4 regions of the Streptomyces roseoviridis genome follow, and region 3 is predicted to be linked to each of the others. Evidence: riboswitches for the same ligand, from Rfam matches in the RefSeq annotation. Region 3 holds a riboswitch; each other region holds the start of a gene.
What was found. Region 3 has a riboswitch for cyclic di-AMP ahead of ABD954_RS29845 (C40 family peptidase). Riboswitches for the same ligand answer to the same signal wherever they lie in the genome.
Positions count from the first base shown of each region.

Region 1: linked by a shared signal. The riboswitch ahead of ABD954_RS04185 (M23 family metallopeptidase) and the one ahead of ABD954_RS29845 (C40 family peptidase) in region 3 are both predicted to bind cyclic di-AMP.
Region 2: linked by a shared signal. The riboswitch ahead of ABD954_RS16060 (M23 family metallopeptidase) and the one ahead of ABD954_RS29845 (C40 family peptidase) in region 3 are both predicted to bind cyclic di-AMP.
Region 4: linked by a shared signal. The riboswitch ahead of ABD954_RS08000 (M23 family metallopeptidase) and the one ahead of ABD954_RS29845 (C40 family peptidase) in region 3 are both predicted to bind cyclic di-AMP.

Region 1 covers NZ_BAAAWU010000001.1:967,500-974,445, forward strand. The annotation lists gene ABD954_RS04170 (TetR/AcrR family transcriptional regulator) at 1-595, shown strand, start outside; gene ABD954_RS04175 (SIMPL domain-containing protein) at 792-1,568, opposite strand; gene ABD954_RS04180 (SGNH/GDSL hydrolase family protein) at 1,753-2,517, opposite strand; gene ABD954_RS04185 (M23 family metallopeptidase) at 2,706-3,692, opposite strand; cyclic di-AMP (ydaO/yuaA leader) riboswitch at 3,697-3,851, opposite strand; gene ABD954_RS04190 (tyrosine-protein phosphatase) at 4,224-5,021, shown strand; gene ABD954_RS04195 (DUF6126 family protein) at 5,038-5,193, opposite strand; gene ABD954_RS04200 (helix-turn-helix domain-containing protein) at 5,213-5,848, opposite strand; gene ABD954_RS04205 (aspartate aminotransferase family protein) at 5,937-6,946, opposite strand, start outside.
Region 2 covers NZ_BAAAWU010000001.1:3,552,800-3,559,745, reverse strand. The annotation lists gene ABD954_RS16070 (MFS transporter) at 10-1,245, shown strand; gene ABD954_RS16065 (PP2C family protein-serine/threonine phosphatase) at 1,645-2,754, shown strand; cyclic di-AMP (ydaO/yuaA leader) riboswitch at 2,967-3,111, shown strand; gene ABD954_RS16060 (M23 family metallopeptidase) at 3,124-4,233, shown strand; gene ABD954_RS16055 (aldo/keto reductase) at 4,526-5,500, shown strand; gene ABD954_RS16050 (PrsW family intramembrane metalloprotease) at 5,507-6,820, opposite strand.
Region 3 covers NZ_BAAAWU010000001.1:6,591,861-6,598,806, reverse strand. The annotation lists gene ABD954_RS29855 (ATP-dependent Clp protease proteolytic subunit) at 1-612, shown strand, start outside; gene ABD954_RS29850 (hypothetical protein) at 620-925, shown strand; cyclic di-AMP (ydaO/yuaA leader) riboswitch at 1,319-1,439, shown strand; gene ABD954_RS29845 (C40 family peptidase) at 1,443-1,919, shown strand; gene ABD954_RS29840 (ATP-binding protein) at 1,922-2,353, opposite strand; gene ABD954_RS29835 (VOC family protein) at 2,628-3,047, shown strand; gene ABD954_RS29830 (hypothetical protein) at 3,107-3,403, shown strand; gene ABD954_RS29825 (LysE family translocator) at 3,580-4,224, opposite strand; gene ABD954_RS29820 (DUF7691 family protein) at 4,440-5,051, opposite strand; gene ABD954_RS29815 (8-amino-7-oxononanoate synthase) at 5,085-6,263, opposite strand; gene bioB (biotin synthase BioB) at 6,405-6,946, shown strand, end outside.
Region 4 covers NZ_BAAAWU010000001.1:1,770,947-1,777,892, reverse strand. The annotation lists partial or broken gene ABD954_RS08015 (DNA gyrase/topoisomerase IV subunit A) at 1-347, opposite strand, end outside; gene ABD954_RS08010 (M16 family metallopeptidase) at 529-1,875, shown strand; gene ABD954_RS08005 (M16 family metallopeptidase) at 1,902-3,269, shown strand; cyclic di-AMP (ydaO/yuaA leader) riboswitch at 3,472-3,637, shown strand; gene ABD954_RS08000 (M23 family metallopeptidase) at 3,650-4,420, shown strand; gene ABD954_RS07995 (GntR family transcriptional regulator) at 4,613-5,296, shown strand; gene ABD954_RS07990 (HPr family phosphocarrier protein) at 5,530-5,811, opposite strand; gene ABD954_RS07985 (bifunctional acetate--CoA ligase family protein/GNAT family N-acetyltransferase) at 5,989-6,946, shown strand, end outside.

The DNA.
Region 1 (6,946 bases), 5.6 Mb from region 3:
GCGGGCTGCCGTCGTCCAGATCGAGGCCCGGGGCGCCACGGCCGTGCGGATCGCCGACGTGGCCGCCGAGCTCGGGGTGAGCAACGCCCTGGTCCTGTACCACTTCGAGACGAAGGAACAGCTGGTCGCGGCGGCCTTCGCGCACGCGGCCGAGGAGGACCTGGCCCGGCTGCGCACCCTGCTCGGCCGGCGGACCAGCGCGGTACGGCGCTTGCGGGCGGCGGTCCGCTGGTACGCCCCGACCGGGCAGGCCAAGGGCTGGCGCCTGTGGATCGAGAGCTGGGCGGCCGCCCTGCGCGAACCGGCACTGCGTGAGGTCGCCGGCTCCCTGGACCAGGCGTGGAAGACCGAGCTCGCCTCGGTGATCGCCGAGGGCGCGGCGGCCGGCGAGTTCACCTGCCCCGATCCGACCGCCGCGGCCTGGCGCCTCACCGCCTTCCTCGACGGCCTCGCCGTCCAGATGACCTCCTACCCCGGCGCCCTCCCCCGCGCCACGATGCTCCAATGGGCGGACGCGGCCCTCGCCCGCGAACTGGGCCTGCCGTCGGTCGCCGACGGCCGGACACGGGGGCCGGAGGGCGGTGCGGGTACGTAGGGGCTCCGACCGCACCGGGCCCCGACCGCACCCGGGCCGGAGGGCGGCACGGACGCACTGCGCCCGCGGACCGGAGCGACGGACCGCGCGGACCGGGCGACGACGGAGCGGCCGGCGACGCGCGGGTCCAGGCAGCCGATCCCGCCCCACGAGCACCGGGGGCCGCTCCGCTCCCGCGCCTCCGAACGCCCGGCGGTCACACCAGTTCGTAGACCGCCGTGACCGAGACGTGTTCCTCGATCTCGCCGGGGGCCAGCGGGACGCCCTCGCCGCCGTCGGCCGGGGCGCTGGGAACGGCTCCCGGAGCGGGGCGGACGCTCTCGCCCTCGGTGAGGGAGACCAGGCGCCCGAGCCGGTGCCCGCTGAGCCGGGCGTGCTGCGCGGCCTTGTCGTGGGCGTCGCGGTGGGCCGCCTCGCGGGCCCTGGCGCGCAGGCCGGTGGGGTCGGCGACGTCGAACACGACGCCGTTGACGCGGCCGGCGTCCCCCGTGGCGTCGCTGACGGCGCTGACGATCTGCCCGGTCCTGTCGATGTCGCGGACCTTCACGGAGAAGCTCTGTCCGGCCTGGTAGCCGGTCACCTTGCTCTCGCCCCCGCCGGACTGCGCGTACACCGGCGACAGGGACAGGCTCTCGGTGCGGATGTCCCGGTCGGCGACGCCCTGCTCGCGCAGCGCGGCGAGGAGCGCCTTGGCCGCCGCGCTCTGGGCGGCCATCGCCTCCTTGGCGGTCTTGCGGGTCGCCTCGACGCCGACCGAGACCACGGCCACGTCGGGCGCGGCGGCGGCCCGGCCGCTGCCGCTGACCGTCACGGTCGCCTGCGTGGCGGGCCGTACGGCGGCGGCCGCCGCGACGGTACCGGGGGCGGCGGCGAGCGCGGGCGCGGCGCCGGCGAGCAGCAGCCCCCCGAGCGCGGCGCCCACGGCGAGGGCGAGGGCCGGGGTACGGGCTCCGGTGGGGTGACGGGACGTCATGGGCGGTCCTTTCGGCAGTGGTTGCCGCGGCGGCTGCCGTGGTGCGGCGCGCACATCCCACCAGCCGCTCCCGGCGGCGCCCCCGCGCCACTCCTGGGCGGGCCCGATCCTTCACCTCTCCGTACCACCGGCGCCGTGGCGCGGCCCGGGGCCGCGCCCCCACCGCCTGGCGAGCGCCGGTGGCCTACAGGGGCATCAGGTCCGGACGCTTGGCCGCGACGTGGTCGCCGGAGCTCTCGCCGCGCAGGCGGCGCCCGATCCAGGGGACGAGGTACTCCCGCGCCCAGTGGATGTCGTCCTTGCGGACCTCCAGGGTGCCGCGCGCGGGCAGGGGCGGCCAGGGCTGCTCCGGGTCGGCCGGTACGGGCAGGCCGAGGACCTGGGCGGCGCGCATCGCGACGCGGGTGTGGCCCTCGGGTGACAGGTGGAGCCGGTCCTCGTCCCAGGCGCGGCGGTCCTGGACGGACCGGAGCGACCACAGGTCGAGGACGGGGCAGCCGTAGCGGTCGGCGATGGCCCGGACGTGCCCGTTGTACGTGGCGATCTTGCCGCGCAGGTGCTTGAGCAGGGGCACGTCGCGGGTGTCGAAGCCGGTCGTCACCATGACCGTGCCGACGGCGGACGTCAGGTCGGCGACGGCCCGCTCGAAGCGCTCGGCGACGTCGTCGGGGTCGGTGCCGGGGCGGATGATGTCGTTGCCGCCGGCGCAGAAGGTCACGAGGTCGGGGGCGAGTTCCTTGGCCCGCGGGACCTGTTCGACGACGATCTGGTCGAGGAGGCGTCCCCGTACCGCCAGGTTGGCGTAGCGGAAGTCGTGCTCCGGCAGCTGGTCGGCGAGGAGGACCGCGAACCGGTCCGCCCAGCCGACGAAGGTCCCGTCGGGCCCGGGGTCTCCGACGCCCTCGGTGAAGCTGTCACCGATCGCCGCGTACGACCCGAATGCGTTCATGTCTCTTGATGTCGAATCGTCTGCCACGGGAGCACATCATTCCCCTCCGGTTGTGACCTACGCGACCGTAAGGAGGGGTTGACGGTGGGTGACATATGCCACCGATAAAGATTGTCCCAAGCCGGAATACGCCGGGGCCCGGCACGTGGTGTGCCGGGCCCCGGGCGGACGCGCTGTCGGACGGTGTGTCAGATGCCCACGCCGTGCTGGCGGAGGTAGGCCAGCGGGTCGATGTCGGAGCCGTAGCCCGGACCCGTGCGGATCTCGAAGTGCAGGTGCGGGCCGGAGGAGTTGCCGGTCGAGCCGGACAGGCCGATCTGCTGGCCGCCGCTCACGGACTGGCCGGCGGAGACGGACAGCGAGGAGAGGTGGGCGTACTGCGAGTAGGTGCCGTCGGCGTGCCGGATGACGACCTCGTTGCCGTAGGCGCCGCTCCAGCCGGCCGAGTGGACGGTGCCGGCGCCGACCGCGCGGACGCTGGTGCCGGAGGAGGCGATGAAGTCGACACCGGTGTGGTAGCCGGAGGACCACATCGAGCCGGAGGCGCGGTACGGGGTGGAGACGCCGCCGCCGACGGGGGCGACCCAGCCGGAGGAGGAGGCCGCACCCGACGACGAGGAGGAGGAGGACGACGACGAGGCGGCCGTGGACGCGGAGGAGCCCGCGTCCGAGGAGCGCTCGGCGGCACGGGAGGCGCGCTGCTGGTCGCCGGAGGACTTGGCGGCGCTCTTGGCCTTGGGCGCGGCCTTGGCGGGGGCCTTGGGCGCGGCGGCCGGGGCCTTGGCGGTGGACGTGCCGCCGAGGGTGAGCTCCATGCCGGGCAGGATCAGCGAGGGGTTCTGGCCGATCACCTGACGGTTGTCGCGGTAGAGCTTCTGCCAGCCGCCGGCGAGGTCGTGCTCGTCGGCGATCTTGGACAGGTAGTCGCCGCGCACGACGGTGTACGTCGTGGGGGCGGCCTTCTTGCCGGCGGTCGCCGCGGCCGGGGCCTTGGCGGGGGCCGCGGCGGCGACGGCCTGCTGCGGAGCGGCGGCCGGGGCGGCCTGCTCGGCGGCGTGCGCGCCGGTGGCGCCGATGAGCGGGAGGGCGACGACGGCGCCTCCGGCGCCGGCGGCCACGAATCCACGGGTGATCGGGTTGGCCTTGGGACGGCGGTGCTTACCCTTCGCGGGCATGGCGAATTCCTCTCCGTCGCCTGCGAGGTGAGCTGTCGGGTTCGGACTGGAGATGTCCGGCCGCGCGGTCGCGCGGCTTCACCCCGAGCCGTCCTTCATCGAGGGATCGGCGTACTACCTGGGTCCCCCGCTCCTGCCTGGTACGGGTGGGTGCGGATTCCGGTCGGCGGCAGGATTCGGCGGTCCGTCCGGATTGAGCGCGACGCTAGACGAGGGGAGCCGACGGGAACAAGCCACTGTTTTCGCCGGAGTCGTGATCCCGGGAAATCCGACCGGAATTCCGGTCACCCTCCGTCGATGACGGCCCCTCGATTTCCCTTTCCACAAGGGAATTTGGAAAAGACGATCAGGCACGGTCCGTCACGTTTATGACGCTGCTCACGCCCGCTTCCCCATCTCCCCTGCAACCAGGGCGCGTTATACCTAAACCCTCAATTCGGACAGAACACCCATTCCTGCCCGAGGGGGTGCGTGCGAGGTCTCCCACCTGGATGATTGCCCCGAGAACCGATCTCGAGACCAGGAGCAACCGTGACGCAAGCGACGACCGAGCCCGAGCTCACCGGCGTACGCAACTTCCGCGATGTGGGCGGACTGCCGACCGTGGACGGCCGGACCGTGCGCCACGGAAGGCTCTTCCGCAGCGGACACCTGGCGCACGCCACCGCCGAGGACGCCGCCTTCCTCGCGGGCCTGGGGCTGCACACGGTCTTCGACTTCCGCAACGAGGCGGACCGGCGCGTGGAGGGGCCCGACGTGGAGCTCCCGGGCGTGCGGAACGTGAACATACCGCTGAGCGACCCCGCCGACGGCAAGGAGTTCTGGGCGCTCGTCCGCTCGGGCGACCTCGGTCAGCTGCGCGAGCTGCTCGGCGACGGCAAGGCCGCCGCCCGGATGTCCGGTTCGTACCGGAAGATCATGGTCGAGCGGACCGCCGAGCACAGCCGGATCCTGCACGCGATGGCGGAGGACAGCGTCCCCGCGCTGATGCACTGTGCCGCCGGCAAGGACCGGGCCGGCCTGTCGATCGCGGTCTCGCTGCTGGCCGTGGGCGTCGAGCGGGACGCGATCGAGGAGGACTACCTGAAGTCGAACGCGCCGCACCGCCGCTACAAGGTGCAGCGCAGCTCCACCGCCCCGGACGCCATGTCGCCGGAGGTGATGGAGCTGCTGAGCCCGCTGTTCGACGCGCGGGCGGAGTACCTGCGGGCGGCCTTCGAGACGATCGACGCGACCTGGGGCTCGGTGGACGCCTACCTCACCCAGGGGCTGCGGCTCTCCCCGGAGACCCGGGAACTGCTGCGCGAGCGGCTGCTCGACCAGGCGTGAGGACGGGCTGCCGGGCCTACTGGTTCTGGCCGCCCAGCATGAAGAGCAGATAGAGGAAGCCGGCGAAGAGGTGCCCGGCGACCAGGTAGGCGAAGAGGCGGAGCACCAGCCCCTTGGGGAACTTGCCGGCGCCGCGCTCCTCGCCGGTGACCGGTACGGACTTCTCGGACATGACGGTACCTTTCGGGATGTCAGCGGCGGTGCGGGGTCCCGTCACCGAGGCACAGCTCGGCGGCGGGGCTCTGCATCAGGGTGTGGACGAACAGCAGCTCCGCCCCCGCGCGGGTGGCGGCGCCGATCCGGTGCGGGGTGAGCGAGTCGAAGTGCGCGCTGTCCCCGGGGTCGAGGACGTGGACCGCCTCGCCGAGCGCGAGCCGCACCCGGCCCTCCAGGACGTGGATCCACTCCTCGCCGGGATGGACCCGCACGATGTCCTCGCGCGTGGCGTACGGCACGTGCACCCGCAGGCACTGCAGCGCGCGCCCGGCTCCGCCCGCCTGGCGGTAGATCCAGCCGTCGGCCTCGACCGGTTCCGAGCGCCCGCCGCGGACGACGGGATCGCGCTCGGGCGGCACCTCGCCGAGGAGCTCGGACACCGTCGTACCGTAGATGCGGGCCAGGGCGAGCAGCATCGGCAGCGAGGGCTGGCGGTGGCCCGTCTCGAGCCGGGACAGGTGGGCGGGCGAGAGGCCGGCCCGCCGGGCGGCGGCCTCCAGGGTCAGCCCCCGGCGCCGGCGCAGCTCCCGCAGCCGCGGGGCGACGTCGGGCAGCGCGTCGGGAGCGGGACGGGCGACGTGGGGGGCACTGTCCCCGGGGACGTGGTCCATGCGTCCATTGCGCCAGGATCCTGCCTCTGAGGCAACTTTCTTGCCTCAGAGACAAGCCCTGCACGTCCCCGGCCGGGCGGCCGGGACGCTAGCGCTGCGCGACCGCCTGCTTGACCAGCGTCTTCCCGAAGTCCCACATCAGGCCGCCGCCCCCGTGGGCGTCGTCCATCACCGCCGTGAAGGCCGTCACGAAGCGGTCCACGTCCGCCGCGTCGATGATCAGCGGCGGGATCAGCTTGATGACCTCCAGGTGGTCGCCCGAGACCTGGGTCAGGATGCGGTGGCGCTGGAGCAGCGGCACCACGACCATCTGGGCGAAGAGTCCCTTGCGGGCCGCCTGGAGCATCGTCCAGCGGCTGCGCAGCGCCAGCGAGGACGGACGGCCGAACTCGATACCGATCATCAGGCCGCGACCGCGGATCTCGTGCAGCAGCTCGTAGCGCGGCACGAGCTCGCGCAGCCGGCCGGCGAGCAGGTCGCCGATCCGGCGGACGTGCGCCACCGTGCCCTCGGTCTCCATCACCGAGAGCACGGCCAGGCCCGCCGCCATGGCCTGCGCGTTCGACCCGAAGCTGGCCGAGTGGACGAGCACCCGGTCCATGGACGAGTAGACCTTCTTGAAGATCCAGTCCTTGCCGAGGGTGGCGCCGACCGGCACGTAGCCGCCGGAGAGGGCCTTGGCGACGCAGACCAGGTCCGGCTCGACGCCCTCCTCGTGTTGGTACGCGTAGAAGTCGCCGGTCCGGCCGAGGCCGGTCTGCACCTCGTCGGCGATCAGCAGGGCGCCGTGCCGGTGGAGGAGTTCCTGGGCGGCGCGCAGGAAGCCGGGCGGGGCCTCGTGGACGCCCTTGCCCTGGACGGGTTCGACGACGAAGGCGGCCACGTCGCCCCGCCGCAGCTCCCGCTCCAGGGCGTCGAGGTCGCCGAGCCCGATCGCCGTGTCGGGCAGCAGCGGGGCGAAGCCCTCCCGGAAGCCCTTCTCCCCGTTGACGGAGAGCGAGCCCGTCGTCAGACCGTGGAAGGCGTGGGAGCAGTAGACGATCCTGGTGCGGCCGGTGGCGTACCGGGCGAACTTCAGGGCGGTCTCCACGGCCTCGG
Region 2 (6,946 bases), 3.0 Mb from region 3:
CGGGGCCCGATGAGCGTCTGGCGCCGGACCCGCGGCTTCGAGCCCGCCGCCCGGCTCCTCTTCCTCAACCAGCTCACCATCAACCTCGGCTTCTACATGCTGATGCCGTACCTGGCCGCGCACCTGGCGGACGGCCTCGGCATGGCCGCCTGGGCGGTCGGGCTCGTGCTCGGCGCGCGGAACCTGTCCCAGCAGGGCATGTTCCTGCTCGGCGGGGCGCTCGCCGACCGGCTCGGCTTCAAGCCGCTGATCGTCGCCGGGTGCGCGCTGCGCACGGCGGGCTTCGGTGCGCTCGCCTTCGCGCAGTCGCTGCCGGCGCTGCTCGCCGCCTCGCTCGCGACGGGCCTCGCCGGGGCGCTGTTCAACCCGGCGGTGCGGGCCTACCTGGCGGCGGAGGCGGGGGAGCGGCGCGTGGAGGCGTTCGCCCTGTTCAACGTGTACTACCAGGCGGGCATCCTGCTCGGGCCGCTGGTCGGGGTAGCCCTGACAGGGGTGTCGTTCCGGCTGACGTGCACGGTGGCGGCGGTGCTGTTCGCCGCGCTCACGCTCGTACAGCTGCGGCATCTGCCGGTGCGGCGAGCCGTGGAGGCCGAGGTTCCGTGGGGAGAGGAGCGGCGCGGGCAGTTCCGTACGGTGCTCGCCCACCGCACGTTCTGGCTGTTCTCGCTGTGCATGACCGGCTCGTACGTGCTGTCCTTCCAGGTCTATCTGGCGCTGCCGCTCGCCGCCGGCGGCACGGGGGCGACCACGGCGCTGTTCGTGGTGTCGGCGCTCGTGGCGCTCGCCGGGCAGTTGCGGATCACCGCCTGGTGCTCGGCGCGGCTGTCGCGCGAGCGGTGCCTGGTGCTCGGACTCGCCCTGATGGGCGGGGCCTTCCTGGTTCCGGCCGCGCTCGGGCGCTCGCTGGTGGGGCTGCTGCTGTGCACGGCGGTCCTGGCGGTCGCGAACGCGGTGCTCTACCCGTACGAGATGGACACCGTCGTCGCCCTGTCGAAGAACCGCTGGGTCGCCACCCACTACGGGCTCTACAACACGGTGTGCGGGGTGGGCATCACCCTGGGGAACCTGGGGACGGGCGCCCTGCTCGACGTGACCGGGTGGTCGGTGGTGCCCTGGCTGGTGCTGTGCGCGGTCGGCCTCGGGTGCGCGGGGGCGATGGCGCTGCTGGCCCGCGGCGGGCGGCTGGCCGAGCCGCCGCCCGTACGCCAACCGGCCGAGGAGGAGTCGCCGAGCCGCTCGGCCTGACGGCACCCTGGGGAGGGCGCGGGTCCGTCCGCGACCGGGCGGGTCCGGGCATGTCCAGGTGGGAGAGCACAGGTGGCGCGAGCGGGGATGCGGCGCGGGCGTGGCCGTTCCGGTGCCGCCCGCCCCGGTGCGCCCGCCGGTGCGGGGCGCGGTGACCCGTCGGCCGGTCCGTCGTCCGGTGCGTCCGCCGGTACGTCGTCCGGGGGCGGCCGGGGCGGTCCGGCTTCCGGCCGGCCCTTCGGTGCGTCCGCCGGACCTTCGGCCGGTGGGCCCCGCGGTGGGGGCCGCGGCGGGCCCTTTGGGCGGTCGTCCGGCCGGGTCTCCGGCTCGTCGTCCGGTGCCGTACGGGCCGCGTCCGCCGGTCCCGCGGGCGGGCAGTACCGGGGCGCCCGGCGTTTCCTGCGGGCGCTGCCTCCGCTGCTGATCGTGGGCGGGGTCGTCTTCGACACGCTGACCCCGCCCCAGTACACGGCGGCGCCGTTGTTCTCGGCGGCGCCGCTGATCGCGGCCCCGCTCTTCTCCACCCTGACGACGCTGCTCACGGGCATCGCCGCCGTCGTCGCCGGCATCGGCCTGCACGTCTACAACGGGACCGTGATGCGGATCCCGTCCCTGACGGAGACCCTGACCGTCGCCACGGTCTCCGGGCTCGCCCTGCTGATCGGCCGGGTGGTGCGGCGCAGCGGCGAGCGGCTCGCCTCGGCACGGGTGATCGCCGAGACGGCGCAGAAGGCGGTGCTGCCCGCGCCCGCGGAGCGGATCGGCGGCCTCCAGATCGCCGCGCGCTACGAGGCGGCGCAGGCGGACGCGTTCATCGGCGGCGATCTGTTCGCGGTGCAGGACACCCCGCACGGGGTGCGGCTGGTGGTCGGCGACGTGCGGGGCAAGGGTCTGGACGCGGTGGAGGCGGTGGCCGTGGTGATCGGCGCCTTCCGCGAGGCGGCCGAGCAGGAGGAGACGCTGGAGGGGGTGGCGGCGCGCCTGGAGCGGGCGCTGGCCCGGGAGGGCACCCGGCGCGACGGGCTGGACGCGTTCGAAGGGTTCACCACGGCGGTGCTCGCGGAGATCCCGGGCGGTGACCGGGTGGTGCGGGTGGTCAACCGGGGGCATCCCGAGCCGTTGCTGCTGCTCCAGGACGGGGGCGTGGAGGTGCTGCGGCCGAGCGAGGCCGCGCTGCCGCTGGGCATGGGCGATCTGGGGGTGTGGCCGGACCGGGCCGACGAGACGCCGTACCCGCCGGGGGCGACGCTGCTGTTCTACACGGACGGCCTCTCGGAGGCCCGGGACGGGGCGGGGGTGTTCTACGACCCCGGGGAACGGCTCGCAGGGCGGATCTTCCCCGGGCCCGAGGAGCTGCTCGACGCGCTGGTGGCGGACGTGCGCCGGCACACGGGCGGGGGCACGACGGACGACATGGCGCTGCTCGCGGTGAGCCGCCCGGCGGCGGGGCAACCGGAGCGGCGGCGGACCATGCCGGTGGTGCCGCCGGAGGGCGGATCGGCGCCGTGACGGGGCGTAGTGGCGAGGTGTCGCTCCGATAACAATTGACGTAACGTCAGATCGAGCGTTTGGTCCTGACCTCTTTCTGAAGGGGGGTCAACTCGGGCATTTCCCTACCAATTCAGCTAATGATCAAGGGGAACGGCTTGGAATCGGGTGGCCGCGTCTATTAACGTTCGATAACGCAGCGCGGTCGTCCCAGCCGTCGCAAGAGACGGCACCGTGCGCACGCGCCGAATCCCGCAAGGGAACCGGGGAACCACCACTTGGGGTGAATCGGGCCCCACCGCACCCGTGCGGCCGCCCGTAGGAGACCTTCCTGCTCCGAACCCGTCAGCTAACCCGGTAGGCGAGAAGGAAGGAAAGGAGAGCGCCTCCGTGGCCTCCAACACCCCTGCTCCGCATACCCCCTTCGATTACTTCGACACCTCGGGGGCGCCGGGCGCCGCAGGCGCGGACGCGGAGGAGTGGAATCCCACCGAGGAATCCCTCAGGGACCGGAGCCGCTCCGGCGGGCGCCACCGCGTCGTCAAGCAGCGCTCCAACTTCGCCCGTTCCTCCACCGTGCTCGGCGTCGGCGTCATCGCGGCGGTCGGCGCCGGCGGTCTGGCCACCGCCCAGCAGAAGCCCCCGGTCTCCATAGCGCTGCCGGACGTCGACCTTCCCGACGCCGCCGACCTGCCGGGCGTCGGCGCGCTGATCGGCGCGGACGACAAGGGCTCCGAGGGCGGGGCCGGCGGTGACGGGGGCTCGGACGCGATCGCGGGCGGGAACGACACCCAGCCGCTCACCGCTCTCACCTTCACCACCGACGGCGGCGGCTCGGGCGCCGAGGCCGCCGGGACCCAGACCCGGACCGACGCCGGCGAGGCGCTGCGCGCCCGCATCCTCCAGCAGGCCGAGCAGCAGCAGGTCGCCGCGGACGCCGCCGAGAGGGCGGCCGCGGAGAAGACCGCTGCCGAGAAGGCGGCGGCCGAGGCCGAGGCCAAGGCGCAGGCGGCGGAGCAGGCGGCCGCGGAGGCCGAGAAGAAGGCCGAGGAGGAGGCCGCGGCCAAGGCCGAGGCCGAGCGCCTGGCCAAGCTCGCCGCGAGCTACGCGCTGCCCACCTCCTCGTACACGCTCACCTCGACCTACGGCGAGTCCGGCTCCATGTGGTCCTCCGGCTACCACACCGGCCTGGACTTCGCGGCCCCCACCGGCACCCCGGTCAAGGCCGTCCACAGCGGCACGGTCAAGTCGGCGGGCTGGTCCGGCTCCTACGGCTACCGGATCGTCCTGGAGCTCCAGGACGGTACGGAGATCTGGTACGCGCACCTGTCGTCGATGACGGTGAGCGCGGGCCAGTCGGTCGGCACCGGAGAGACCATCGGCCGCGTCGGAGCCACCGGCAACGTCACCGGCCCCCACCTCCACCTCGAGGTCCACACCCCGTCCGGCAGCGGCATCGACCCGGCGGCCTGGCTCCGCTCCAAGGGCCTGTCCGTCTAGTGCGCCCCGCGTCCCCCGCACCGTCCGGCCACGGGCGGCCCACCGGTTTGCGGCCCCCGGCACCGTCCGGCCACGGGCGGCCCACCGGTTTGCGGCCCCCGGCACCGTCCGGCCACGGGCGGCCCACCGGTTTGCGGCCCCCGGCACCGTCCGGCCACGGGCGGCCCACCGGTTCGCGACCGTCGCGCCGGAGCTCGCGCCGGCCGGTGCCGCCGGGAGGCCGGGGGCGGGCGGCCGATCCGGATGATCCCCGGCCGGAATAGCGGTGTCCTCACGGAAGGTTGATCCACGCATGACTTCTCTTCGCCGGCTTGGCACCTCCGACCTGCACGTCTTCCCGCTCGCCCTCGGCGGCAACGTCTTCGGCTGGAGCGCCGACGAGGCGCAGTCCTTCGCCGTCCTCGACGCCTACGCCGCCGCCGGTGGCAACTTCGTCGACACCGCCGACGTCTACTCCGCGTGGGCCGAGGGCAACGAGGGCGGCGAGTCGGAGACCGTCATCGGCCGCTGGATGGCCTCCCGCGGCAACCGCTCCGACGTCCTCGTCGCCACCAAGGTCGGCGCCCACCCCCGCTTCAAGGGGCTGAGCGCCACGACCATCAAGGCCGCCGCCGAGGAGTCGCTGCGCCGCCTCGGCACCGACTACATCGACCTCTACTACACGCACTACGACGACGAGTCCGTGCCCGTCGAGGAGATCGTCACCGCCCTCGACCAGCTGGTGAAGGACGGCAAGGTCCGTGCCGTCGCCGCCTCCAACATCTCCCCCGAGCGGCTGCGCGCCTCCCTCGACTTCGCCGAGGCCGAGGGCCTCGCCCGCTACGTGGCCCTCCAGCCCCACTACAACCTGGTCTCCCGCGACACTTACGAGGGCCCGCTCCTGGACACCGCCGAGCGGGCCGGCCTCGCCTCCGTGCCGTACTTCGGTCTCGCGTCCGGCTTCCTCACCGGCAAGTACCGGCCGGGCGCCACCGTCGCAAGCGTGCGCGCCGGCACCGCCGCCAAGCACCTGGAGACCGAGCGCGGACAGAAGGTGCTCGCCGCCCTGGACGCCGTCGCCGAGGCGCACGACGCCGAGGTCGCCGCCGTCGCCCTGGCCTGGCTGGCCTCCCGTCCGACCGTCGTCGCCCCCATCGCCTCGGCCCGCACCGTCGAACAGCTCCCGGCGCTCGTCGACTCCGCCGGCCTGCGGCTGACGGACGCGGAGCTCGCCGCGCTGACCGCGGCCTCCGAGACGCCCGCGGTCTCGGAGGCGTCGGGGGCCTGAGCCCCGTCAGCTCCGGTACGGGTTGTAGCCGCCGTAGTCCAGGTACTGCGGCGGCACCCACACCCGGCCGGTCACCCGGGCCGCGTGGGTCAGCGCGGGCGAGGCGACCTGGCGGCGCTGCCACAGGTGGTGCAACAGCTCCTGCTCACGGGCCGTGAAGTCCGGTGCGGCCTGCCCGCGCCGGGCCCGGTGGCGCAGGAACGCAAGCGTCGTCGCGAACGCCTCGTACTCGCCGACGGCCTGCGCACCCGGCTTGCCGAAACTGCGGGCGGCGTAGCCGCGGGCGAGGGCCCGGGCCCGCATCGAGGAGAGCGCCAGCGGCTCGTCATGGGCGAGCCAGCCGGCCGACGCGTACGCCGGGAGCTCCCCGGATATCGTGCGCAGCTCCTTCTGCCGGCTCCATATCGCCAGCCAGGTGAGCAGCGCGAACACCGGCACCATGAACATCCCGTACACCAGCAGGAACGCCAGCGGGTGGAAGGTCGCCGAGCCGTTCCACAGCGCGTGCATGCCCATCGCGAGCAGCAGGCCGCCCAGGGGCAGCAGCACCAGGCGGGTGCGGCGGGCCCTCGCGGTGACCGGGAGGAGCGCGGCGAAGCCGAAGCCGAGGCCGGTGAGCGAGGTGAACAGCGGGTGCGCGAACGGGGACATGATGATGCGGACGAAGAACGTGCCCACGGTGATCGAGCCGAGACCGGCGGCGCCGAACTCCTGGTCCTCGCCGAAGGCGTTGCCCAGATAGAGAATGTTCTCGGTGAAGGCGAAGCCGGTGGCGGTGAACCCGGCGTAGACGAGCCCGTCGACCGGACCCGTGAAGTCCCGGCGGCGGAAGAGGAAGAGCAGCAGCACGGCGGCGCCCTTGGCGGTCTCCTCCACGACGGGGGCGACGGCGGTCGCGCCGAGGGTGTCGGCGGAGCCGGGGTCGGCGGTGGCGCTGCTGATCCACTCCACGGCGAAGGAATTGGCCAGGATCGCGACCAGGGTGGACGCGAACGCGCCCCAGGCGAGCGCGAACAACAGGTTCTTCCAAGGGGCCGGCTCGACGCGGTCGAGCCAGCGGAACGCGGCCATCAGCAGCGGCACCGGCAGCACCGCGAGGCCGAGACCCACGAGGAAGCCCTCGGTGCCGGTCTGCTCCCGCACCAGCGCGAGGATCGCCAGCGCGCACAGCGCGAGCACGGTGATCAGCGCGACGGCCCGGACCAGCCGGCTGCGCCAGAACGCCTTGCGCGGCTTGTACCGCCACTTGGCACGCTCCGGGACGGCCGTGAAGTCCGGCTGGTCGCTCTCGAGCGCGGGCACGGGAGCGGGTGCGGGCACGGTCCCCTGGGACTGAGAGGGATCGTGGACGGGCGAGTGGACGGGCGCGTGGACGTGCGACTGGGCGGGGACGGGCTCGGCGGCAGGACCGGCGATGGGGTTCGACGACACGCAACGACCCTAACG
Region 3 (6,946 bases):
CATGTCCTTCCGGAGTTCACCGAGCGCACCGCCCTCGGCACCCGCACCCTCGACCCGTACTCGAAGCTGCTCTCCGAGCGGATCGTCTTCCTGGGCACGGCGATCGACGAGACCTCCGCCAACGACGTGATCGCGCAGTTCCTGTACCTCGACCACGCCGCCCCGGAGAGCGTCATCAGCCTCTACGTCAACTCCCCCGGCGGCTCGATCAGCGCGATGACCTCGGTGTACGACACGATCCGCACCGTCTCCTGCGAGGTGGAGACCATCTGCCTCGGCCAGGCGGTCGGCCCCGCCGCGGTGCTGCTCGCTGCGGGCACCACCGGGCGGCGGCTCACGCTGCCGGGCGCCCGGATCGTCCTCCAGCAGCCCACGCTGGACGAGCCGTTGCGCGGACAGCCGAGCGATCTCGACATCCACGCACGGGAGTTGCTGCGACAGCGCGCCCTGGTCGCCGGACTGCTCGCCGAGCGCACCGGAAGGGACCGCGAGCGCGTCGACGCCGACATCGACCGGACCACCGTCCTCGACGCGGCGGAAGCGGTGGCGTACGGCCTGGTGGACCACGTCGTCGAGAGCCGCCGCGGGCTCGCGGACGCCGGGAACGAGTGAGGCCGACGTGCTCCCGGAGCTGCCGCCGCTGCCCGCACTGACCCGCGCCGAGGGCGAGTTCGTCGACGCGTACCTCGAAGTAGTCGATCTGCTGGGCCGGATCAATCCATCCAGGACCTCGCATACCTATGGGGCGCTGCGTGCGGCGCAGGCGCTGGTGAGCCGCGCGGCGGCGCTGCGGGACGCGCTGACGCTCATGCACATGCGGGGCGAGAGCGAGGTGCACGCCGACACGCTGGCGCGTGCGCTCAGGACCCTGGACGGAGAGCGGCGCACGGGGCGCGTCACCGTCCCCGGGGACCAGGTGAGTTGACAGGGGGGCGTGTCGTGTCGAGGTCCACTCGGGGCACGGGGACCACGGAATCTCTCCCTCGTTCGGCGTAGTCGACGTATCGACATGTAACTCAGGTGAGTTGCGCAGCGGGTGTACGCATCTGGCGGAATCGGGCGTTCCAGCCCTGGTGAACGGCTCGTCCGGCAAACATCGCTGACCCCGAAACCCGACTGTCCACCCGTATGGATCAGTCGTGAGGAGCCTCACATATCGCCGTTTCAGCTCGGATTTGGGCCAGTGTGTGAGTCAAGATCCCTGTCGACGACAAGCCCCCGCCACCCGAGGCGGGGCGGTCCGGGCGGACGCCGAGTCCTGCCGCCGTCCCGGACGTCTGGTCGACAGGAGTGGATCGGCAGGAGTGGAGGACCCGAGCAATACGGGACGTCTCGCGCAGTGGGGGACGTTCCTCGGGGTGAAGCCGCAGCCGCGGCCGGGCATCTTCGCCTGCCCGAACCCGACAGGTCATCCTTCACAGGCGGCTGACGAAGGGTTGCGCATGACTGCGCAGATTCATGTCCCGTCCCTGCTGTCCCGGGCCGGAGCCGTCTCGGCTCTCACCCTCGCCGCCGTCGGCGGCACGCTGCTCGCCCCAGGAGCCGCGCCGGAGGCCCAGGCCGCGACCTCGTACGCCGGCAAGGCGTTGAACGTCGCGGCCTCGAAGAAGGGATCCCCCTACAAGTACGGCGCCGCGGGCCCCACCCGTTTCGACTGCTCGGGCCTCACGCTCTACTCGTTCAAGAAGGCGGGCAAGACGCTGCCCCGCACCGCGCAGCAGCAGTACAACAAGACCCGGCACATCTCCGCGTCCAGCCGGCAGAAGGGGGACCTCGTCTTCTTCCACTCGGGTGGAAGGGTGTACCACGTCGGTATCTACGCGGGTAACAACAAGATCTGGCACTCGCCCAAGCAGGGCTCCTGGGTGAAGCTCGACCGGATCTGGACGTCGAAGGTCCTCTACGGCCGGGTCCGCTGACGTCAGCCGGGAACCGCCGCCGGCCAGGGCAGGTCGATCCAGACGGTCTTCCCGCCCTCGGCCGTCGGCGTCACCGACAGCCGGCCGCCCGCCTCGGCGGCCAGCCAGCGGATGATGACCATCCCACGGCCGTTGTCCTGCTGGACCGCCGCCGGGAGGCGCTGGGGCCAGCGCGGATGGCTGTCCGTGACCCCGATGCGCAGCAGCTCGTCCCGCTCCAGGCTGACGTCCACCGTGAAGGTGGGCGACTGTCCGAAGGTGTGCTGCACGGCGTTGGTCGCCAGCTCCGAGACGATCAGCCGGACCGAGTCCGCGATGTCGGTGCCGTCGCCGAGGCCCCAGGAGGAGAGGACCTCGGCGACGTACCGCCGGGCGGTCGCGACCGAGGCGGGATCGCTCGGCAGCGTGAGGGTTGCTTCCTGGTGGTCTGCCATGGCGACGCTGTCCCTTTCCCACCGGGCCCCGCCCGGATTGCGCTTCGCGTCAGAGTGCCACCGATCGTGCCGTCCCGAGGGGCGATCCACCGCGATATACGGATGACTGTCGCTCGAAGCAGTGAACCGTCCGACGGGCGAGCGGATCGGCGCCGGGCCCCAGGGGCGACCGGGGCGCGCGAACCGAGCGGACCGGGTGCACGCGAGCCCAGCGGACCGGGTGCACGCCCGACTCGCCATGCCTGCACGGCCGTTGAGCGGGCAGACGGACCGTATGACCGTTTCCAAGACGACCCTCCTCGTCCTCGACAGCAGCGATCCCGAACCCCTCGCCCGCTTCTACGCCGCCCTGCTCGGCGCCACCGTCGAACCGGCCGACGGCGACCCCGACCTGCTCCTGCTCCACTCCTCCGCCGGCCCCGCCCTCGGCATCCGCCGCGACCCCGGCCAGGCGCCGCCGAGCTGGCCGCGCCCGGAGGACTCCCAGCAGGCCCATCTGCACATCCTGGTCGCCGCCGACGCGCTCGACGAGGCCGAGCGGGAGGCGATCTCCCTGGGCGCCCGCCCGGTCGCCGCCGAACGCAACGGCACCCGGCTCGACCGGCGCACCGACGTGCGCCGCTACACGGACCCGGCCGGCCACGCCTTCGTGCTGGCTCCGTCACGGGACGCCGAACGGAGCGTTTCACCCTGATCCGGCGGGGCAGCCGCGTACACACCCGTCCCCCGCATCCAGAGCCCAGGAGGGTGATCATGAGCCACCACGAGCGCCGACGTACGCTGCCCGCCGACCGGCCGCCCCGCACCACCCCGTCCCAGGCCGTCGGGGAGAGCGGCGACGCCGAGGCCCGCAGGGAGGCCGAGGAGGCCGCACGGGGCCGTCTCGGCGACGCCGCGCCCGACGACCACGGCATGGACGCCAAGCGGCAGTCCCCGGGCCTCGGCCGCGAGGAACAGCGCCGCCCGCACGGACGCAGGGGTGAGGCCGGAGAGGGACCCGACGGCTCCGACGAAGGACGCGGTCCCGCCGACACGGGCCACGACCACTGACGGCCGGGCCCCGACCGGGTGGTCCCGCCCACTGACGGCCGGGCCCCGACCGGGTGCCGCTCCCCCCCCTCGCGTTCGGGACCGTCACAGCAGCACCGGTGCCACTGCTGTCACCGGTGTCACTGCTGTCACCGGGTCATTGCTGTCGCCGGTGTCACCGGCGCGCGGGGCCCGTCTCAGGCCGAGACGGGCGTACGGGTCAGGGCCGTGCGCAGCGCGAAGACACCGAGCAGGCCGCCCGCCGCGAAGCGCTGAGCGGTCATCACACGGGGCCGCGCTGCCAGGTAGCCCGACACCCGTGCGGCACCCAGCATGATCAGACCGTTCACCGTGACCCCCACGACGATCTGCACCGCGCCGAGCTGGAGGAGCTGTGCCCAGGCCGGACCCGCCTGCGGGTCCATGAACTGGGGCAGCAGAGCGGCGTACATGAGGGCGATCTTGGGGTTGAGCAGATTGGTCAGGAGCCCCGTCGAGAAGAGGCGGGCGTCGGAGACGGGCGGCAGGTCCCCGGCCGGGGCGAAGGGCGAACGACCACCCGGCCTGAGCATGTCCCAGGCCAGGTAGGCCAGGTAGGCGGCCCCGGCGAGCTTGACCACCGTGAAGGCGAGCGGCACGGCGGCGAACAGCGCGGACAGGCCCGCGGCCGCGGCCAGCAGATAGCAGACGAAGCCCACCGCGGTCCCGCTCAGGCCGACCAGGCCGGCCCTGCGCCCCTGGGTGATGGCGCGGGAGGCGAGGTGGATCATGTTCGGTCCCGGAGTCAGGGCCATGCCCAGCTCGACCAGGGCCACTCCTCCCATCGCGGCCGGGCTGATCACGTGACGGCTCCGATCGTCGGCCGGGTGTTCGGACCCCGGCGTGGACGGCGCCCGGCGGCGTCGGGCGCCGGGCGCGACTCGGCGGTGCCGGCGTCGCCCGCCTCAGAATACGGCGCCGTACGCCGGACCCGGCGGGCGCCTGGCCCCCGTCCGGCCGACGCCCCGACGCCCGGCCCGCGCCCGCGCCGCCGTCCGCGGAACCGGCCCGACGCGCCCTAGGAGACGAAGCCGATGACCCCGAAGCCGGGGCGGGCCGCGGCGTGGCGGAGCCAGCCGATGACGTCCATGACCGCGTCGACCACTTCGGGGTCGAGCGGCGGGGCGTGGCCGTCCCGCTTGGTCTGCTCGAACTGCTCGACGGCGGCCAGGCACTGCTCGTGCGTCCACTCGCCGCAGTTCGGCAGGTCGTAGGTGGGTATCGGGTCCGGCATGGCGTCCCCGTAGCCGAAGTCCGTCAGCGACACCGCGGTGATGCGCAGGGCCTTCAGGCCCTCGTCGACCGTCTCCAGCCAGGCGCCGCGGAACGGGGAGAAGCAGGAGTTGTCGAGGAAGGACCCGGTCAGGGAGCACAGCCGCTTGTAGGCGTAGCCGTACGGGAAGGAGTGCTCCTTCCTTCCCTCGAAGGGGCCGCCGGCGATCACGGCGCGCAGCGCCTCGGAGGCGGTCGGCGCGCCGTCGGCGATCGAGGACGAGAACCAGTCGTCGTCGCGCGCCAGGTCGTCGGCGAACCGTTCGTGGATGATCTGGAGCAACTGCTCGTCGCCCGAACCGACGAGGGCGTGCGTGGCCTTGATGTCGAGCAGGAACGGGCTCAGGGAAAGACTCATGTGATCACCGTAGCCACCGGCACTGACAGCGGGTCAGGCTCCCTCGGGCGCGGTCCTCAGGATGGTGTCGACGGCCCGTTCGATCTGCGCGTCGTCGAGGTCCGCGCGGGCGGTCAGACGCAGCCGGGAGATGCCGTCGGGCACCGACGGCGGGCGGAAACAGCCGACGGCGAGGCCGAGTTCGCGGCAGTCGGCCGCCCACCGCAGCGCCTCGTCGGGGCCCGGGGCACGCACCGAGACCACGGCCGCGTCGGGCCGGGCGGCGGTGAGCCCGGCCTCGGTGAGCAGCCGGTGGAGGGTGGTGGCGACCGTACGGGCCCGGGCGGCGAGGCCCGGTTCGGCCTCGATCAGGCGCAGGCTCGCGAGCGCGCCGGCCGTGGCGGCGGGGGCGAGACCGGTGTCGAAGATGAAGGTGCGGGCCGCGTTGACCAGGTGCTCGATCACCCGGGCCGGTCCGAGCACCGCACCGCCCTGGCTGCCCAGCGACTTGGAGAGGGTGAGGGTCACGACGACGTCCGGGTCGCCCGCGAGGCCCGCCTCGTGCAGGGCGCCGCGCCCGCCGTCACCGAGGACGCCGAAGCCGTGGGCGTCGTCGACGACCAGGCCCGCGCCGTGCTCCCGGCACGCCCGCGCCAGGGCGGGGAGCGGGGCCTTGTCGCCGTCCACGGAGAAGACGGAGTCGCTGACCACCAGCGCGCGGCGGTCCGGATGCGCGCCGAGGGTCTTCGCCACGGCCTCCGGGTCGGTGTGCGCGACCACGGCCGTCTCGGCCCGCGCGAGCCGGCAGCCGTCGACGATCGAGGCGTGGTTGCCCGCGTCGGAGACGATCAGGCCGTCCCGGGCGGACAGGGCGGTGAGCGCGGCCAGGTTCGCGGTGTAGCCGGAGGAGAAGACGAGGGCCGCCTCGAAACCGCAGAAGTCGGCCAGTTCGCGTTCGAGGAGGGCGTGCAGTCGGGTCGATCCGGTGACGAGCCGCGAACCGGTGGAGCCCGCGCCCCAGCGGCGGGCCGCCTCGGCCGCCGCCTCGGTGGTCTCGGGGCGCCGGGTGAGGCCGAGGTAGTCGTTGCTCGCCAGGTCCAGGAGGCCGGACTCGGCCGCCCGGGGGCGCAGGGTCCGCACCAGGCCCGCCGCCGCGCGCTGCCGTGCGGCGGCCTCGGTCCAGTCGAACGCGGCCCGGCGGGGGTCCGTGCGGTCCTCGGCGTACGGCGGCATGGCGATCCTTCGGTAGGCGGCGCACAGACCCTAACGGTCCGGGGCCGGCGACAGGGTGTGGCCATACACACACTTCAAACCGCTCTGTTTGTTCTTCTCTTCCTTGGCCCGGGGGTCTGCCGTAGGTAAGGATCAGCCCTTATGGACCTGCTGAACACGCTGGTGGAGAAGGGGCTGCGGCGCGAGCTGCCGACCCGTGAAGAAGCGCTCGCCGTGCTGGCGACATCCGACGACGACCTGCTCGATGTGGTGGCCGCGGCCGGCAAGGTGCGGCGCCAGTGGTTCGGGCGCCGGGTGAAGCTCAACTATCTCGTCAACCTGAAGTCGGGCCTCTGCCCCGAGGACTGCTCGTACTGCTCCCAGCGGCTCGGCTCGACCGCCGGGATCCTGAAGTACACGTGGCTGAAGCCCGACGAGGCGTCGGCCGCGGCGGCGGCCGGTGTCGCGGGTGGCGCGAAGCGCGTGTGCCTGGTGGCGAGCGGCCGTGGTCCGACGGACCGCGACGTGGAGCGGGTCGGCAGGACCATCGAGGCCATCAAGGAGCAGAACGAGGACGTGGAGGTCTGCGCCTGCCTCGGTCTGCTGTCCGACGGGCAGGCGGAGCGGCTCAAGGAGGCCGGGGCCGACGCGTACAACCACAACCTCAACACGTCCGAGGGGACGTACGGGGAGATCACCACCAC
Region 4 (6,946 bases), 4.8 Mb from region 3:
CCGTCCACGAGCGGCAGCCGCATGGAGAAGGGCTGCGCCATGCGGACCATCGCGTCGTAGATCGACGCGTCGCCGTGCGGGTGCAGCTTGCCCATGACCTCGCCGACGACCCGGGCGCACTTGACGAAACCGCGGTCGGGCCGCAGCCCCATCTCGTTCATCTGGTAGACGATGCGCCGCTGCACGGGCTTCATGCCGTCGCGGGCGTCGGGCAGCGCGCGGGAGTAGATGACCGAGTACGCGTACTCGAGGAAGGAGCCCTGCATCTCGTCAACGACGTCGATGTCGAGGATTCGCTCCTCGAACGCGTCGTCCGGCGGCGGTGTCTTCGTGCTGCGGCGGGCCATCGCGGCTGCGGCTCCTTCACCAACAAGGTTGATCTGACGCGGACCATTGTGGACCGTGCCACCGACAACGCCGACCGCGACCCGGAAGAGGGACATCCCCGGCGGGCGGGAACTTCGCCAGGTGTCGGCGCGCTTGCATACAGTGGCAGGACTTTTCCACATCGCGATCGAAGGGACGTACATGCCCATGGGTCACACGGCCACGGCCGAGACCGGCTCCGGCGGCCTGACAGCGACCGAGCACCGGCTGTCCAACGGCCTGCGCGTGGTGCTCTCCGAGGACCACCTGACCCCGGTCGCCGCGGTCTGCCTCTGGTACGACGTCGGCTCGCGCCACGAGGTGAAGGGCCGCACCGGCCTCGCCCACCTCTTCGAGCACCTGATGTTCCAGGGCTCGAAGCAGGTCCACGGCAACGGCCACTTCGAGCTGGTGCAGGGCGCCGGAGGCTCGCTCAACGGCACGACGAGCTTCGAGCGCACCAACTACTTCGAGACCATGCCCGCCCACCAGCTGGAGCTCGCGCTGTGGCTGGAGGCGGACCGCATGGGCTCGCTGCTCGCCGCCCTCGACGACGAGTCCATGGAGAACCAGCGGGACGTCGTCAAGAACGAGCGCCGCCAGCGCTACGACAACGTGCCCTACGGCACCGCCTTCGAGCGGCTGACCGCCCTCGCGTACCCCGAGGGCCACCCGTACCACCACACGCCGATCGGCTCGATGGCCGACCTGGACGCCGCCACCCTGGAAGACGCCCGGAACTTCTTCCGCACCTATTACGCGCCGAACAACGCGGTGCTCTCGGTCGTCGGCGACATCGACCCGGAGCAGACCCTCGCCTGGGTGGAGAAGTACTTCGGCTCCATCCCCGGCCACGACGGCAAGCCCGAGCCGCGCGACGGCTCGCTGCCCGACGTCATCGGCGGACAGCTGCGCGAGGTCGTCGAGGAGGAGGTCCCGGCCCGCGCGCTGATGGCCGCCTACCGGCTCCCGCACGACGGCACGCGCGCGTGCGACGCGGCCGACCTCGCCCTGACCATCCTCGGCGGCGGCGAGTCCTCCCGCCTCCACAACCGCCTGGTCCGCCGCGACCGCACCGCCGTCGCCGCCGGCTTCGGCCTGCTGCGCCTCGCCGGCGCGCCGTCGCTGGGCTGGCTGGACGTCAAGACCTCCGGCGGCGTCGAGGTGCCGCGGATCGAGGCCGCCGTCGACGAGGAGCTCGCCCGCTTCGCCGCCGACGGCCCGACGCCCGAGGAGATGGAGCGCGCCCAGGCCCAGTTGGAGCGCGAGTGGCTGGACCGGCTCGGCACGGTCGCGGGCCGCGCCGACGAACTGTGCCGGTACGCCGTGCTCTTCGGCGACCCGCAGCTCGCCCTGACAGCCGTGAACCGGGTCCTCGACGTCACCGCCGACGAGGTGCGCGAGGTCGCCGCGGCCCGGCTGCGCCCGGACAACCGCGCCGTCCTGGTCTACGAGCCGGTGTCCGGCGAACAGAGCGACAGCGACGAGGAAGAGGGAGCGGACCAGTGACCGACGCTGCCGCGTCTTTGACGAGCATGACCTTCCACCCGCAGCCCCGGCCGGGCGAGGCCAAGCCCTGGGCGTTCCCCGCCCCGGAGCGCGGCGCGCTCGACAACGGCCTGACCGTGCTGCGCTGCCACCGCCCCGGACAGCAGGTGGTGGCCGTCGAGATCGTCCTCGACGCCCCGCTGGACGCCGAGCCCGAGGGCCTCGACGGCGTCGCCACGATCATGGCGCGGGCCCTGTCTGAGGGCACCGACCAGCACAGCGCCGAGGAGTTCGCCGCCGAGCTCGAGCGCTGCGGCGCCACCCTCGACGCGCACGCCGACCACCCCGGCGTACGGGTCTCCCTGGAGGTCCCGGTCTCCCGGCTGCCCAAGGCGCTCGGCCTGCTCTCCGAGGCCCTGATCGCCCCGGCCTTCGCCGAGAGCGAGATCGAGCGCCTGGTGCGCAACCGGCTCGACGAGATCCCCCACGAGACGGCCAACCCCGCCCGCCGCGCCGCCAAGCAGCTCTCCAAGGAGCTGTTCCCGGCCTCCTCCCGGATGTCCCGGCCGCGCCAGGGCACCGAGGAGACGGTCGGCGCGATCGACGCCGCCGCCGTCCGCGCCTTCTTCGACGCGCACGTGCGGCCGGCCGCGGCCACCGCCGTGGTCGTCGGCGACCTCACCGGCGTCGACCTGGACAAGGTCCTCGACGAGACCCTGGGCGCCTGGACGGGCGCGCCGGCCGCGCCCCGGCCCATGCCGCCCATCACGGCCGACGACACCGGCCGGGTCGTCGTCGTGGACCGCCCGGGCGCCGTCCAGACGCAGCTGCTCATCGGCCGCGTCGGCGCCGACCGCCACGACCGCGTCTGGCCGGCCCAGGTGCTCGGCACGTACTGCCTCGGCGGCACCCTCACCTCCCGCCTGGACCGCGTGCTGCGCGAGGAGAAGGGATACACCTACGGGGTGCGGGCCTTCGGCCAGGTGCTGCGTTCCGACGGCGAGGGCAACGGCGCCTCGATGCTCGCCATCAGCGGCTCCGTCGACACCCCCAACACCGGTCCGGCGCTGGAGGACCTGTGGAAGGTGCTGCGCACCCTCGCCGCCGAGGGACTGACCGACGCCGAGCGGGACGTCGCCGTGCAGAACCTGGTGGGAGTCGCCCCGCTCAAGTACGAGACGGCCGCCTCCGTGGCGGGCACCCTCGCCGACCAGGTCGAGCAGCACCTCCCGGACGACTACCAGGCGCAGTTGTACGCGCGCCTGGCAGAGACGGGCACGGTGGAGGCGACCGCGGCCGTGGTCAACGCCTTCCCGGTGGACCGGCTCGTGACGGTGCTCGTCGGTGACGCGTCGAAGATCGCGGAGCCGGTACGGGCGCTCGGCATCGGCGAAGTGACCGTCGTCACCGGCTGATTGAGCCGCCGTCACGCACGACGGAGGACCCCTGCGACCTGGTTCGCCGGGGTCCTCTCGTATGTCCGTATTGTCGTCAAGCATGCCTGAATGACCTGTGGCATGTCTTACAAACGAGCGAGTCTGTTTGCCGATTGACTGAAGATCCGCCTAGCGTCGACCCGGCTGTCCGGCCGTTGCACCACGCCGCATCCGCGGCAACGGACAGTCATCGCCGAGTCCCCGCAAGGCGCGAGCCTGGGGAGCCGGGGACCCGCACGCAGTCCCTGGGGTGAATCGGACGCCTTCGCTCAGCGCGGAGGGGCCCGTAGGAGACCTTCCTGCTCCGAACCCGTCAGCTAACCCGGTAGGCGAGAGGGAAGGAAAGGATCAGCCACTACATGGCGTTCACCCGTGCCACCGGGAAGCATCGTGGTCCGAGCCGTCTGGCGCGCCGCAGCGCCGGCATCGCCGGCGTGGCGACGCTCGCCACCACCGGCGTCATCGGCACCCTCGCCTCCCCGGCGTTCGCCGCCGACACGGAGGAGCCCTCTCCCGAGGACACCGGCCTCACCCAGGTGATCACCGAGGAGTCCCTCGCCGAGCGGGTCGACGCCCAGGCCGCCGCCCAGGAGGAGGAGGCCTACGAGGCCGCCGCCCGCGTCAAGGCCGCCGCCGAGGCGAAGCGCAAGGCCGAGGCCCGCGCCAAGGAGGCCCGTGCCGCCAAGGAGCGCGCCGCCCGCGAGGCCGAGCGCAAGCGCCTGAACTCCTTCCAGCTCCCCGTCGCCGGCACGTACGTGTCCACCGGCTACAAGACCGGTGGCTCGCTCTGGTCCTCCGGCAGCCACTCCGGCATCGACTTCCACGCCTCCTACGGCAGCAAGGTCGTCTCCGTCGGCTCCGGCACCGTCGTCGAGGCCGGCTGGGGCGGCGCGTACGGCAACAACATCGTCATCCGGATGCACGACGGCACGTACACCCAGTACGGCCACCTCTCGGCGATCAACGTCTACGTCGGCCAGAAGGTCACCCCCGGCGAGCAGATCGGCGTCTCCGGCTCGTCCGGCAACTCCACCGGCCCGCACCTCCACTTCGAGGCGCGCACCAGCGCCGAGTACGGCTCGGACATCAACCCGATCTCCTACCTCCGCGCCCGCGGCGTGAACGTCTGATCCGACGGACCCGCAGACGCGCCCACGACCGGCGCGACCCGTGCGACAGAAAAAGGCCCCGGCTCCCGCGAGCCGGGGCCTTTTCTGTGCGGAATTGACGGGCGGCATCGGAAATTCCGCCGTCCTGCAATAGAGTCGCCGGAACAAGAGCCGCTCGATGGGGTTTCGCGCGGATCAACGGGGAGGTCGGACATGCGCATTCCCGCGCACTCGGTATGCACGGCGATCCGGGACGACATCGTCACCGGAACGTTCGAGCGGGGCGCCCGGCTGACGGAGGAACAGCTCGCCCGCCGCTACGGGGTCTCCCGCGTCCCGGTCCGCGAGGCCCTGCGCACCCTGGAGTCCGAGGGCTTCGTGGTCACCCGCCGCCATGCCGGCGCCCAGGTCGCCGAGCCCACCGAGCAGGAGGCGGCCGACCTGCTCGAGATGCGGTCCCTGCTCGAACCGCTGGGCGCCGCCCGGGCCGCGCAGCGGCGCACCGACGCCCACCTCAAGGTGCTGCGCGGCCTGGTCAGACTGGGGCAGGAGCGGGCCAGGGGCGGCCAGGGCGAGGACCTGGCCTCGCTGGGCGGCTGGTTCCACGAGACCCTGGCGCAGGCGTCCGGCAGCCCGCCGCTCACGGCGCTGCTCACCCAGCTGCGGCACAAGATCGCCTGGATGTACGCGGTCGAGCCGGCGGTCCGGCCCGTGGAGGCGTGGGCCGAGCACGGGGCCATCGTCGACGCCGTGGCGCGCGGGGACGCCGAGCGGGCCCGGGCGCTGACCGCGCTGCACGTGGAGCACGCACTGCCGCAGCACCGGCTGAAACGGCCGGAGCGGCCGCGTGTGAGGGTTTCGCAACATGTCGTCAACATCGCCGGCCGGGGGAATTAACACGGACGCCGTATACAAAGAGGGAGCGAATTCAGGGGATTGTCTCGCTCTGCCCGCCGCTCCTCTTTATCCGCCTATTCCCATGACCGCCGTGTATTCCCCCGCGGTCGTGCAATGGTCCCCGGCGGCGATCTGCCGACAACCGTGATTCCCGGTCCGGAAAAGAGGAGGCCGCGTCCGCCGGCATTCCGGCGGACGCGGCTCTCGTGATCCGTCGTCGGGGAGGAGACGGGTCAGACGGTCTCGGGAAGCTCCTCGAGACCCTCGGCGACCAGCTTCGCCAGGCGGTCGAGCGCGGCCTCGGCGCCGTCGGCGTCCGAAGCGAGCACGATCTCCTCGCCGCCCTGGGCACCCAGGCCGAGCACCGCGAGCATGGACGCGGCGTTCACCGGGTTGCCGTCGGCCTTGGCGATCGTCACGGGGACGCCGGCGGCCGTGGCGGCACGGACGAAGATGGAGGCGGGGCGGGCGTGCAGGCCCTCGGCCCAGCCGACGTTGACGCGGCGCTCAGCCATGGTGGTTGCCCTTCAACTTTCAGCGGTTGTCTAGACCAGTCTCTCACGCGTGGCGACGTGCTCTCGTACCGAGCTTCGACCCCGGCCGGGACCGCCGTTCGGCCTTCCCTACCTTGCACGGAGCGCACCTGCCGCGCGACCGGTGCCACTGTCGGACCCCGGCCGTACGCTTGCCCCATGCAGAGCGCGTCGGAACAGTCGGAGCAGCCGGAACACGCGTATCCCGACCACTGGGAAGCGGACGTGGTCCTCCGCGACGGCGGCACCGCACGCATCAGGCCCATCACCGCCGAGGACGCCGACCGGCTGGTCAGCTTCTACGAGCAGGTCTCGGACGAGTCCAAGTACTACCGCTTCTTCGCGCCCTACCCGCGCCTGTCCGCCAAGGACGTCCACCGCTTCACCCACCACGACTTCGTGGACCGGGTGGGACTCGCGGCGACCGTCGGCGGCGACTTCATCGCCACCGTCCGCTACGACCGCATCAACGAGCAGGGCCGCCCCGCCTCCGCCCCCGCCGACGAGGCCGAGGTCGCCTTCCTGGTGCAGGACGCCCACCAGGGACGGGGGGTCGCCTCCGCCCTCCTCGAACACATCGCGGCGGTCGCCCGCGAGCGCGGGATCCGGCGGTTCGCCGCCGAGGTGCTGCCCGCCAACACCAAGATGATCAAGGTCTTCACGGACGCCGGCTACACCCAGAAGCGCAGCTTCGAGGACGGCTCCGTCCGCCTCCACCTCGACCTGGAGCCCACCGACCGCTCCCTCGCCGTCCAGCGCGCCCGTGAACAGCGCGCCGAGGCCCGCTCCGTGCAACGGCTCCTCGCCCCCCGCTCCGTCGCGGTGATCGGCGCCGGCCGCGCCCCCGGTGGAGTCGGGCGGACCGTGCTGCGCAACCTCCTCGACTGCGGCTACACCGGCCGCGTCCACGCGGTGAACGCCGCACTGGGGGAGGGGCGGCACGAACTGGAGGGCGTCCCCGCCTTCCGCTCCGTCGCCGACATCGGCGAGCCCGTCGACCTCGCCGTCGTCGCCGTTCCCGCCGAGCGCGTCCCCGAAGCCGTCGCGGACTGCGGCGAACACGGGGTGCGCGGACTGGTCGTGCTCTCGGCCGGATACGCGGAGAGCGGGGCCGAGG